DNA from 3 places in the Janthinobacterium sp. HH106 genome. Region 2 is predicted to be linked to each of the others. Evidence: predicted binding sites of a transcription regulator. Region 2 holds the regulator's gene; each other region holds the start of a gene.
The links. Region 2 encodes FNR, which switches genes on or off when oxygen is low (the NO sensors DNR and NnrR bind a similar motif). Its sites were predicted from a motif close to TTGATNNNNATCAA; they were not measured.
Positions count from the first base shown of each region.

Region 1: a site for FNR is predicted at 2,009-2,022, ahead of JAB8_RS27945 (universal stress protein). Genes of this name have one in related genera too.
Region 3: a site for FNR is predicted at 1,451-1,464, ahead of JAB8_RS27660 (PAS domain-containing methyl-accepting chemotaxis protein). Genes of this name have one in related genera too.

Region 1 covers NZ_LRIC01000073.1:274,207-277,485, reverse strand. Annotated here, with positions in the region: gene JAB8_RS27955 (enoyl-CoA hydratase) at 1-561, opposite strand, end outside; gene JAB8_RS27950 (MFS transporter) at 638-1,939, shown strand; gene JAB8_RS27945 (universal stress protein) at 2,077-2,514, shown strand; gene JAB8_RS27940 (murein transglycosylase A) at 2,552-3,279, opposite strand, start outside.
Region 2 covers NZ_LRIC01000012.1:133,031-136,309, reverse strand. Annotated here, with positions in the region: gene ccoG (cytochrome c oxidase accessory protein CcoG) at 1-403, shown strand, start outside; gene JAB8_RS06685 (FixH family protein) at 465-989, shown strand; gene fnr (fumarate/nitrate reduction transcriptional regulator Fnr) at 1,116-1,874, opposite strand; gene JAB8_RS06675 (response regulator) at 2,114-3,279, shown strand, end outside.
Region 3 covers NZ_LRIC01000073.1:211,908-215,186, forward strand. Annotated here, with positions in the region: gene JAB8_RS27655 (DEAD/DEAH box helicase) at 1-1,113, shown strand, start outside; gene JAB8_RS27660 (PAS domain-containing methyl-accepting chemotaxis protein) at 1,555-3,204, shown strand.

The DNA.
Region 1 (3,279 bases), on a different contig from region 2:
CAGCAACTTATCGGCCGGCACGACGCGCGACACCAGGCCGATGCGTTCCGCCTCGGCGGCATCGATGGTGCGTGCCGTGAGCAGCAGATCCATGGCCTTGGCCTTGCCGATGGCGCGCGGCAAGCGCTGCGTACCGCCCGCGCCAGGCGTGACGCCAACCTTGATTTCCGGCTGGCCGAATTTGGCGCTGTCGGCGGCGATCAGGAAATCGCACATCATGGCCAGTTCGCAGCCGCCACCGAGCGCATAGCCGGCCACCGCGCCCACCACCGGTTTGCGCACGCGCAAGATATGCTCCCAGTTGCGGCTGATGTAACCCTGGGTAAAGGTATCGGGATAAGTATAGTCGGCCATGGCGGCGATGTCGGCGCCGGCGGCAAAGGCTTTTTCGCTGCCCGTGAGCACGATGCAGCCGATATTCTCGTCCGCGTCGAATTTCAGCAAGGCGTGGCCCAGCTCATTCATCATGTTGTCGTTCAAGGCATTCAAGGCCTTGGGACGGTTCAGGCGGATGACCGCCACCTTGTCCTGGATGTCGATGATCAGGTCTTCGTATTGCATAGTGTCTCCTCTCGATGAACGGTGCAACGATTGTAGCGGCTAACGGCAGCGGCGCGGCAGGTGCGCTGCTATTATTGTGAGTCCGATCACCTTTATCGAGCAGCGTATTTTCTCCTCCTTCTTCCAGTACTGCACCCGCTATCTGCGCGGCGACGGCAGCGCCGCCAGCGTCAATTTCCGCCGCCTGTGGTTCAGCAACGGCCTCAATTGCTTCGGCGCCCAGATCACCTCGCTGGCCCTGCCCCTTTGCGCGGTACTGCTGCTGCATGCGACGCCGGAACAGATGGGCGTACTGGTCGCGCTACAGGCGCTGCCGTTCGCCCTGTTTGGCTTGCCCGTCGGCGTGCTGCTGGACAGGCGCAGCAAGCACCCGATCATGCTGTTCAGCGAAAGCATGTCCGGCCTGGCCCTGGCCAGCGTGGCCGTGGCCTACTGGTGCGGCGTGCTGTCGATGCCATGGTTATATATAGTGGGATTCATCATCGGCACGGGCTTTGTCGTCGGCGGCGGCGCCGAACAGGTGTTTCTGACTTTCCTCGTGGGCCGCGATGGCTTGATCGATGCGCAATCGAAATTTGCCGCCACGGAATCGGCTTCGCGCCTGATCGGCCCCGGCCTGGCCGGCGTGCTGGTGCAAGTGCTGTCGGCGCCCGTCGCCATCCTGTGCACGGCTTGCGGCTATCTGGTTTCCGTCTTCAATCTGCGCGCCATGAGCGTGCGCGACCCGCGACCGGTTCCCTCCGACAAGCACGCCCTGCGCGACATCGCCGACGGCTTGCTGTTCGTCTGGCGCGAGCCGCTGCTGCGCGCGCTTGCCTGGGGCGCCGGCATCTGGCACTTCCTGTTTTACGCCAGCATGGCCTTGACGGTGCTGTTCGCCACGCGCGACCTGGGCATGAGCCCTGGCGTGCTGGGCATGACGCAGATGCTGGGCGGCGCCGGCGTCTTGCTCAGCGCCTTTATCGTCAAGCCGCTGACGACGCGCTACGGCGCTGGCCGCACCATCCTGATCGGCCTGGCTTCGACCTCGCTCTGCTTTGCCCTGACGCCAACGATTCCCGCCGCGCTGTTCGGCAGCGCGGCGGCCAGTGCCGTCGCCTATGCCATATTGATGTTCTTTTTCGATTGCGGCGTGATGCTGTTCTTTATTCCCTACCTGGGCTTGCGCCAGAAAGTCACGCCCGATCCCATGCTGGGCCGCATGACATCGACCATGCGCTTCCTGACGGTGGCAACGGCGCCGCTGGGCGCGCTGGCCGCCGGCTGGGTCGCGGAACATTTTGGCGTGCGCAATGGCCTGGCCTGCATCGCGGCAGGCAGCATTGCGTTGACGGTCGCCATGGTATGGGGCACGCCGCTGCGTAGCGTGCGCACCTGAAGCGAGGAACGGGCATACACTGATGAAAGATTGCCTTGGCGACACTATTCATGCCAAAGCCTGTGAGGTTTGATTTACATCAAGGTTTTAATTGATGTAAATCCATAAGCTGTCTTACATCACTTGAGGAGCACGCCATGTTTAACACCATCTTATTTCCCACCGACGGCTCGCCGTTGTCCGACAAAGCCGCCGAGACCGCCCTCGCCTTTGCCCAATTGAACAAGGCCAAGCTGGTCGCCATCAGCGTGGTGCAACCGTTCCCGTTCTCGCCGATGGCCGACGGCGGCATCGTGCTCGACGCCAGCCTGTATGAACAGCAGATGCAGGAAGCTTCGCAACGCGCGATCGACAAGATCGGCGCAGCGGCGCGCGCCGCCGGCGTGGCTTTCGAAGGCGTGGTGGCAGTGTCACCGAGCCCGCACGACGAAATCGTCAATGCGGCGCAAACCTACCATTGCGACATCATCCTGATGGCCTCGCATGGCCGCAAGGGCTTGAACAAGCTGTTCGTGGGCAGCGAAACGCAAAAAGTGCTCGCGCATACGCATTTGCCGGTCATGGTTCTGCGTTAAGCCAGACAATAACTACCCCGGCGTCGCGCGCAGCAACTCACCGCGCCGGTGCCTGCTTCGGCAACAATACCCACACGGCGCCGCTCTGCTTCATGCGGCCCGCATTCTCGGCCGCTTCCGCGCCAAAGCCAAAGAAATAATCGACACGGATGGGCCCGCGAATGGCGCCGCCCGTATCCTGCGCCATCACCAGGCGCTGCATGGGAATCTCGCTATTGGCTTGCGTCGTGGACAAAAACACGGGCGCGCCCAGCGGCAGGAAGCGCGAATCGATGGCCACCGAGCGCTGCGGCGTCAACGGCACGCCCAGCGCACCCTTCGGCCCCACTTTCGGATCGGGCAAACGCTCTTCCTTGAAGAAGACATAGCTGGGGTTAGCGTTGAACAATTCATCCTTGCGCGTCGGGTGGCCGGCAATCCACGCCTTGATGCCTTGCGCGGACGCCTGGCTCAGGGTCAGCTCGCCCTTGTCGACCAGGTAGCGGCCAATCGACTTGTAGGGGTGGCCGTTTTGATCCGCATATGCCACGCGCACGGTTTCCTGCGTATCGGTCAGCTGCACGCGGCCGGAACCCTGCACCTGCAGGAAGAACGCCTCGACTTCGTCATCCACCCACAGCAATTCCTTGCCCGTGACGGACGTGGCGCGCTCGATATCGGCGCGGGTCGCGTACGGTATCACCTTCTTGCCGACCAGCTTGCCCCGCAGGCGCATGTTCTTCAGTTCCGGATACACGCCAGCCAAGTCCACCGAGACCAGGTCGT
Region 2 (3,279 bases):
CGTGCTGATCTACACGTCCATCCTGGCCCTGATCATCATCGCCGTGTGTACGTCGCTGGCCCTGCGCACGCCCCTGAAAATGGACGTGATCCGCGACCGCGGTTCGATGGGACGCGAGGTGGAAGACGGCATGATCGAAAACGTCTATCGTCTGCAGATCATGAACACCTCGGAGCAAAGCCAGCATTTCAAAATCAGCGCATCCGGCTTGCCGGGCCTGACCTTGCTGACGCGCGACGAAGTGACCTTGCAGCCGACGGAAACGCTGGGCTGGCCGATCCGCCTGCGCGTGCCGCACGGCGTCGGCGAGAAGGGCTCGAACAAGATTGCGATCGAATTGCACTCGCTGGACGACCCGTCGCTGCACGTGCGCGAAAGCGCGGTGTTCATCGTGCCGCGCTAATGCAGGAAGGCCGGTCCCCGCATGGGGGCTGGCCGTATACCAGAAACACAGGAGAAATACCATGTCCGACAGTCTGAAACTGCAACCTCCCGTTGCCCCCTGGTACAAGCATCGCTGGCCATGGCTGCTGATGATCGGTCCCGGCCTGTCCGTGGTCGTCGGCAGCTTCATGGGCTATATCGCGTTTACGCAGCCCGATGCGCTGGTGGTGGGCGACTATTACAAGCAGGGCAAGGCGATCAACCAGGATTTGAAGCGCGACACGATCGCCAGCGACCTGGCCATGGATACGACCCTGTCGTATGACGTCGCTGCAGCGCGCCTGAGCGGCTCCGTGCACAGCTTCGGCAAGGCGTACCAGGGGCCTTTGCAGCTGCACCTGGCGCATGCGACCCTGCCGGAAAAGGATATCAAGCTGCTGGTGCAGCCCGATGCGGCCGGCAATTTTTCCGTGGCGCTGCCGATGCTCGAGCGCAGCCGCTGGCAAGTGCTGGTGGAAAACGACAAACGCGAGTGGCGCCTGTCCGGCATCTGGACCTGGCCCGTGCAACGCAGCATCGCGCTGCACGCGGATGAAGAGCTATAACGTACAGCGCCGGGAAAAAACCGTAGCGAGCGGCAGTGATTTGTGGCTGAGAAGCACAGCTGTGCTATAGCACAGCGAGCATCGCAGGCCGCAAAGCACGACGCGCAGCAGGTTTTGACGGTGCTGTTACTTGCAGACGTCGGTGCCGGCTGTAATAGCTTTTAACTTGGCCGGCTGCAAGATCTCGATCTCGCGGTTGGAAACGCGCAGCCAGCCTTCCTTCTTGAATTTCGACAATAAACGGCTGACGCTTTCGATGGTCAGGCCCAGGTAGTTGCCGATTTCCTCGCGCGACATGCGCAACTGAAATTTGCTGGCCGAATAGCCGCGCGCTTCATAGCGCGACGCCAGGTTGACGATAAAGGCGGCAAAACGCTGCGTCGCCTGCATGTTGCCCAGCAACAGCATGACACTTTGCTCGCGCGTGATTTCCTGGCTCATCATGCGGTGGAAATGGCGCAGCAGGGTCGGCATATTGCCCAGCAATTGTTCCAGGCTGGAAAACGGGATTTCACACACTTCACTGTCTTCCAGCGCCACCGCATTACAGTGGTGACGGTCGGCGCTGATGGCGTCCATGCCCAGCAGTTCGCCCGCCATCTGGAAACCCGTCACCTGCTCTTCGCCGCCCGGATTGATCTGGTAGGTCTTGAAGTGGCCCAGACGGATCGCATACAGGTTCTGGAACGAGTCGCCGATGCGGAACAGCGAAGCGCCGCGCACGATCTTGCGGCGGCGGCCGATGATCTGGTCCAGTCTGTCCATGTCGCCCACGTCGAGGCCCATCGGCAGACACAATTGATGCATGCTGCAGGTCGAGCATCGCGCACGCAACGCTTCCACGGTCACTGTGGGCGAGGTTGGAGTGAGTAGCGCTTCAGTCATGTCGGTACCTTTTAGAAAATGCAACAACAAGTTTACTGCATACAGGGTTGCCGTGTGCCAATTTCACCGCAATTTCGCTGAATAAACGACGTTCCGACTTTAATTATATGGCAACATCGTCAAAAGCCCATGCGGAGAGGGCAATTTGCGTGGCGGCGCTTGCCAAGCTGGGGTATTGATAGGAAAATTCCTGACAGCATTATCTGCCGCCTGTGCCGCCCGGTACTGAAAAGGAAATCATGAAGCCTCTCGGCATCAAAGCAAAAGTCGCGCTGGCCACCAGCCTGACCTCGATCGCCATGATCGCGCTGGTCACCATGATCCAGGTGCAGCACATGCGCGACGATTTCACCAAGGTACTGTTGAGCCAGCAGTCGTCCCTGATCAGCCGCACCGCCGCCGAGCTCGACGACAAGCTGGGCATGCTGCTGCAGATCGTCACCCTGACGGCCCGGCAGCAGCCGCCGGAACTGATCGCCCAGCCCGCCCAATTGCGCGAATACTATTCGCGCCGCTCGATGCTGGTGCTGTTCGACGACGTGCTGGTGCTCGACGCGCACGGCGCCGTCGTGGCCGACATGCCGGAAGTGGCGGGGCGCGCCGGCATCAACGTCGCCGAGCGCGAGTATTTCCAGACCGTGCTGCGCACGCGCCAGCCCATGATCACCGAGCCGATGCTGGGCAAATCGAGCGGCATGCCCATCGTGCAGATGGTCGCGCCCGTGCTGGGCGCCGATGGCCAGGTGGCCGGCGTGGTGATCGGCGTGCTGCGCCTGTACAAGGATAACCTGCTGGGGAGGTTGCGCTCAGAAAAGATCGGCAAGAGCGGCTATTACTTCGTCCTCACGCGCGGCGCCGTGCCGCGCTATGTGCTGCATCCCGACACCAGCCGTTTGCTGCAGCCGCGCCTGCCGAACGCCAACCTGACGACCACCCGGCTGCTGAAGGACGATGGCGAAGGCACCATGGTCAGCACCAACAGCCGCGGCATCACGGCCGTCAACAGCTTCAAGCGCCTGAAATCCGTAAATTGGCTGCTGGCCGCCTCGCTGCCCCTCGACGACGCCTTCGAACCGTTCGACGGCGTGCTGTACCGGTTGGTGCTGTGGAGCATCCTCGCCTCGCTGCTGGCCGCAGCCGTGCTGGGCTGGGTCACCGTGCGCCTGCTCTCGCCGCTGGTGCGCCTGCGCGACACCCTGCAGGCGCTGCGCACCAGCGGCAGCCGTTTCACTCCCGTGCCCGTGCAGCAGCGCGACGAGATCGGCGAGCTGACGGAAGCGTTCAACGGCCTGATGAGCGAGCGCGACCGCTTGCAGCAGGAGCTCGAATCGCGCGCGGCGGAGCTGGAACAGGAGCGCGACCGGGCCGAGGCGGCCAACCGCGCGAAGAGCGATTTCGTGGCCAA
Region 3 (3,279 bases), on a different contig from region 2:
CTGTTCATCACCCCGCGTGAAAAGAACTTGCTGAAAGCCATCGAACGCTCGACCCGCCAGCCGATCGGCATGCTGGAATTGCCGACGATCCAGGCCGTCAACGACGTGCGCATCGCCAAGTTCAAGGAACAGATCAGCGAAACCTTGGCCCTGGGCGAACTGGAGCAGTTCCAGTCGCTGATCGAGGATTTCGAGCGCGAACAGAACATTCCCGCCATCGAGATCGCCGCCGCCCTGGCGAAGATGGCGCGTGGCAATACGCCGCTGCTGCTGGACAAGAACAAAGCGCGCGAGCAAGCCACGTGGCAAGACGACCGTCCTGTGCGCCAGGACCGTTTTGAGCGCAACGACCGTCCGGAACGCGGTGACCGCTTCGACCGTAACGAGCGCAGCGAACGCCCGGCCTTCCCGAAAAAGGAACGCATCCAGCGTCCGGCCGACGCCGGCATGCAGACCTTCCGTATTGAAGTCGGTCATCAGCATGGCGTGAAACCGGGCAATATCGTGGGCGCCATCGCCAACGAAGCGGGCATCGATTCGAAAAACATCGGCCGCATCGAAATCTATGACGACTACAGCGTCCTGGACTTGCCAGACAGCATGCCGAAAGAATTGCTGGATCAGCTGAAGACCGTGTGGGTCGCGGGCCAGCAGCTGCGCATCAGCCGCGACGGCGACGCGCCGGACCTGGCGCCGCCAGCCGCGCCGCGCAAGCCGTTTGCAGCCAAGTCCGCGCCAGCGTTCAAGGATGCGCCAGCGGACGCGGGCGACGCAGCACCTGCGCCGCGCGCGCCGAAGAAGGAACGTCCACGTCCAGGCGTGACGGCTTACCGCATCGAAGTAGGCCGTGAGCACGCCGTGACGCCAAGCAACATCGTGGGTGCCATCGCCAACGAAGCGAACCTGGAAGCCAAGCATATCGGCCGCATCGATATCTTTGACAACTACAGCGTGCTGGACCTGCCGGAAGGCATGCCGCCGGAAATCCTCGACCACCTGAAATCGGTCGTCGTGTCGGGCCAGAAACTGCGCATCAGCCTCGATGACGGCACGACGGAGCGCAAGCCTGCGCCGCCGCGTCCGAAATCGCCACCGCGTAAATCATTCAAGTAAGCTGTCCCTGCACAGGCGCCTCCCCGGCGCCTGTGTCGCGGATTGGAGACAGTTCCCCCACTGGCGCGTTCGCGCCAGTTTTTATTTTCCCTCAAGAAATGTTCGTGGTTGCGGCGTTATGGTTGGCGGCAGGCCCCGTCATGGGCCGGCGCATATTGCGGCGCTTGCGCGTTTTTTTATCGGCGCAAACACCATATTTATTGGCTGCCGCATCGATACATAATTTTTTATTAATTATTGTGTCTGCTTCCAATTTGAATTTTACATTCAATAAAATCAATCTAGTTGAATCAAAGTAAATTCTAAAACATAAATGAATTGGTTTTTATTAAATTTTTTGACCAGTGTCACTGCCGCCGGGGCGATATATCATGGGTGCTTGATGTGGTATATTGTTTTTATGATTTTGTTATGCTAGTTGATAAAAATAGAGGAGCGACGATGCGGGTCAATACGCCTATCACGCAAAATGAATACGTATTAAATGAAGGCATGACGATTGTTTCCACCACGGATTTACAGGGAAACATCAATTACGCCAATCAGTATTTCATTGAGGTCAGCGGTTTTTCAGAAATGGAACTGCTGGGTGCGCCACAGAATATCCTGCGTCATCCCGATATGCCGGCTGAAGCGTTTGCCGACCTGTGGGACACCATCAAGACGGGCATGCCGTGGACCGGCATGGTCAAGAACCGTTGCAAGAATGGTGACTTTTACTGGGTCTTCGCCAATATCACACCCGTCATCGAAAACGGCCGCCCGATCGGCTATATGTCCGTGCGCACCAAGCCCACGCGCGAGCAGATCAACGAAGCGGCAGCCCTGTATAAAAGTTTTAAAGACGGCAATAGCGCGAACCTGGCGATCCGCAATGGCCGCGTCGTGCGCCAGGGCTGGGCCGCCAAGCTGGCCGAGTGGCGCAAGCTGAGCCTGTCGCAAGACATCGCCCTGCATTGCATCATCTTGGGCGTGGTGCTGGCCATCCTCGGCTGCGCCGTGTGGAATATCGACGGCGACACGAGCACGGCCACGCGCAGCTGGCTCAGCGGCGCCGCCGCTGCCGCCGTCGCGCTGATGCTGTATTTCTGGGCCCATCTGCACAATTCCATCGTCGCGCCGCTGGGCGACGCCATTACGGTGGCGCGCAAGATGGCCGGGGGCGACTTGACGGGCGTGATCGACAAGGTGCGCGACGACGATATGGGTCAATTGATGGCGGCCTTGCGCCAGACCAATATCAACTTGCACAGCATCATCGGCGACGTGCGCGCCAACTTCGAGGATATCCGCATCACCACGGCGGAAATCGCCACGGGCAATATGGACTTGTCCAGCCGCACGGAGTCGCAGGCGTCCAGCCTGGAGCAGACGGCGGCCAGCATGGAAGAGCTGACATCGACCGTGCAAAACAGCGCCGACCACGTGGCCACGGCCAATGACCTGGCGGTGCAGGCATCGACCGTCGCGGCCAGGGGCGGCACCATCGTCAGCGAAGTGGTCACCACGATGGACGAGATCAGCTCGTCGTCGCGCAAGATTCTCGACATCATCGGCTTGATCGACGGCATCGCCTTCCAGACGAACATCCTCGCCTTGAACGCGGCCGTGGAAGCGGCGCGCGCAGGCGAGCACGGCCGCGGCTTCGCCGTCGTGGCGGGCGAAGTACGGAGCCTGGCGCAGCGTTCTGCCACGGCGGCGAAAGAGGTGAAAAACCTGATCGACCATTCGATCGCCACCGTGAATGCGGGCAGCGTGCTGACCAGCAATGCGGGCGCCACCATGACGGAAGTGATCGCCTCGGTGGCCCGCGTGACGGAAGTGATGGACGAGATTTCCTCGACCACGCGCGAGCAGAACCAGGGTATCGGCCAAGTCAACCAGGCCGTCATCCACATGGATGGCATCACGCAGCAGAATGCGGCCCTGGTCGAGCAGGCGGCCGCGGCCGCCACCAGCCTGGCGCAGCGCACCGAGAGCGTGGCCCAGTCGATCGGCATCTTCAAATTGAAGGCCTCGCCCAAGCGCAAGGCTGCCGGCGTGGGGCGCAGCCCCAGCGTGGCGTCGCGGGCCTTGCTGAAGGCAAGATAATTACCCCAACGGCGAAAGGCTGGGGTCAGTCACTGCGTGACCGGAATGCTTCCCATTGGGAGCATTCCCCGCGGG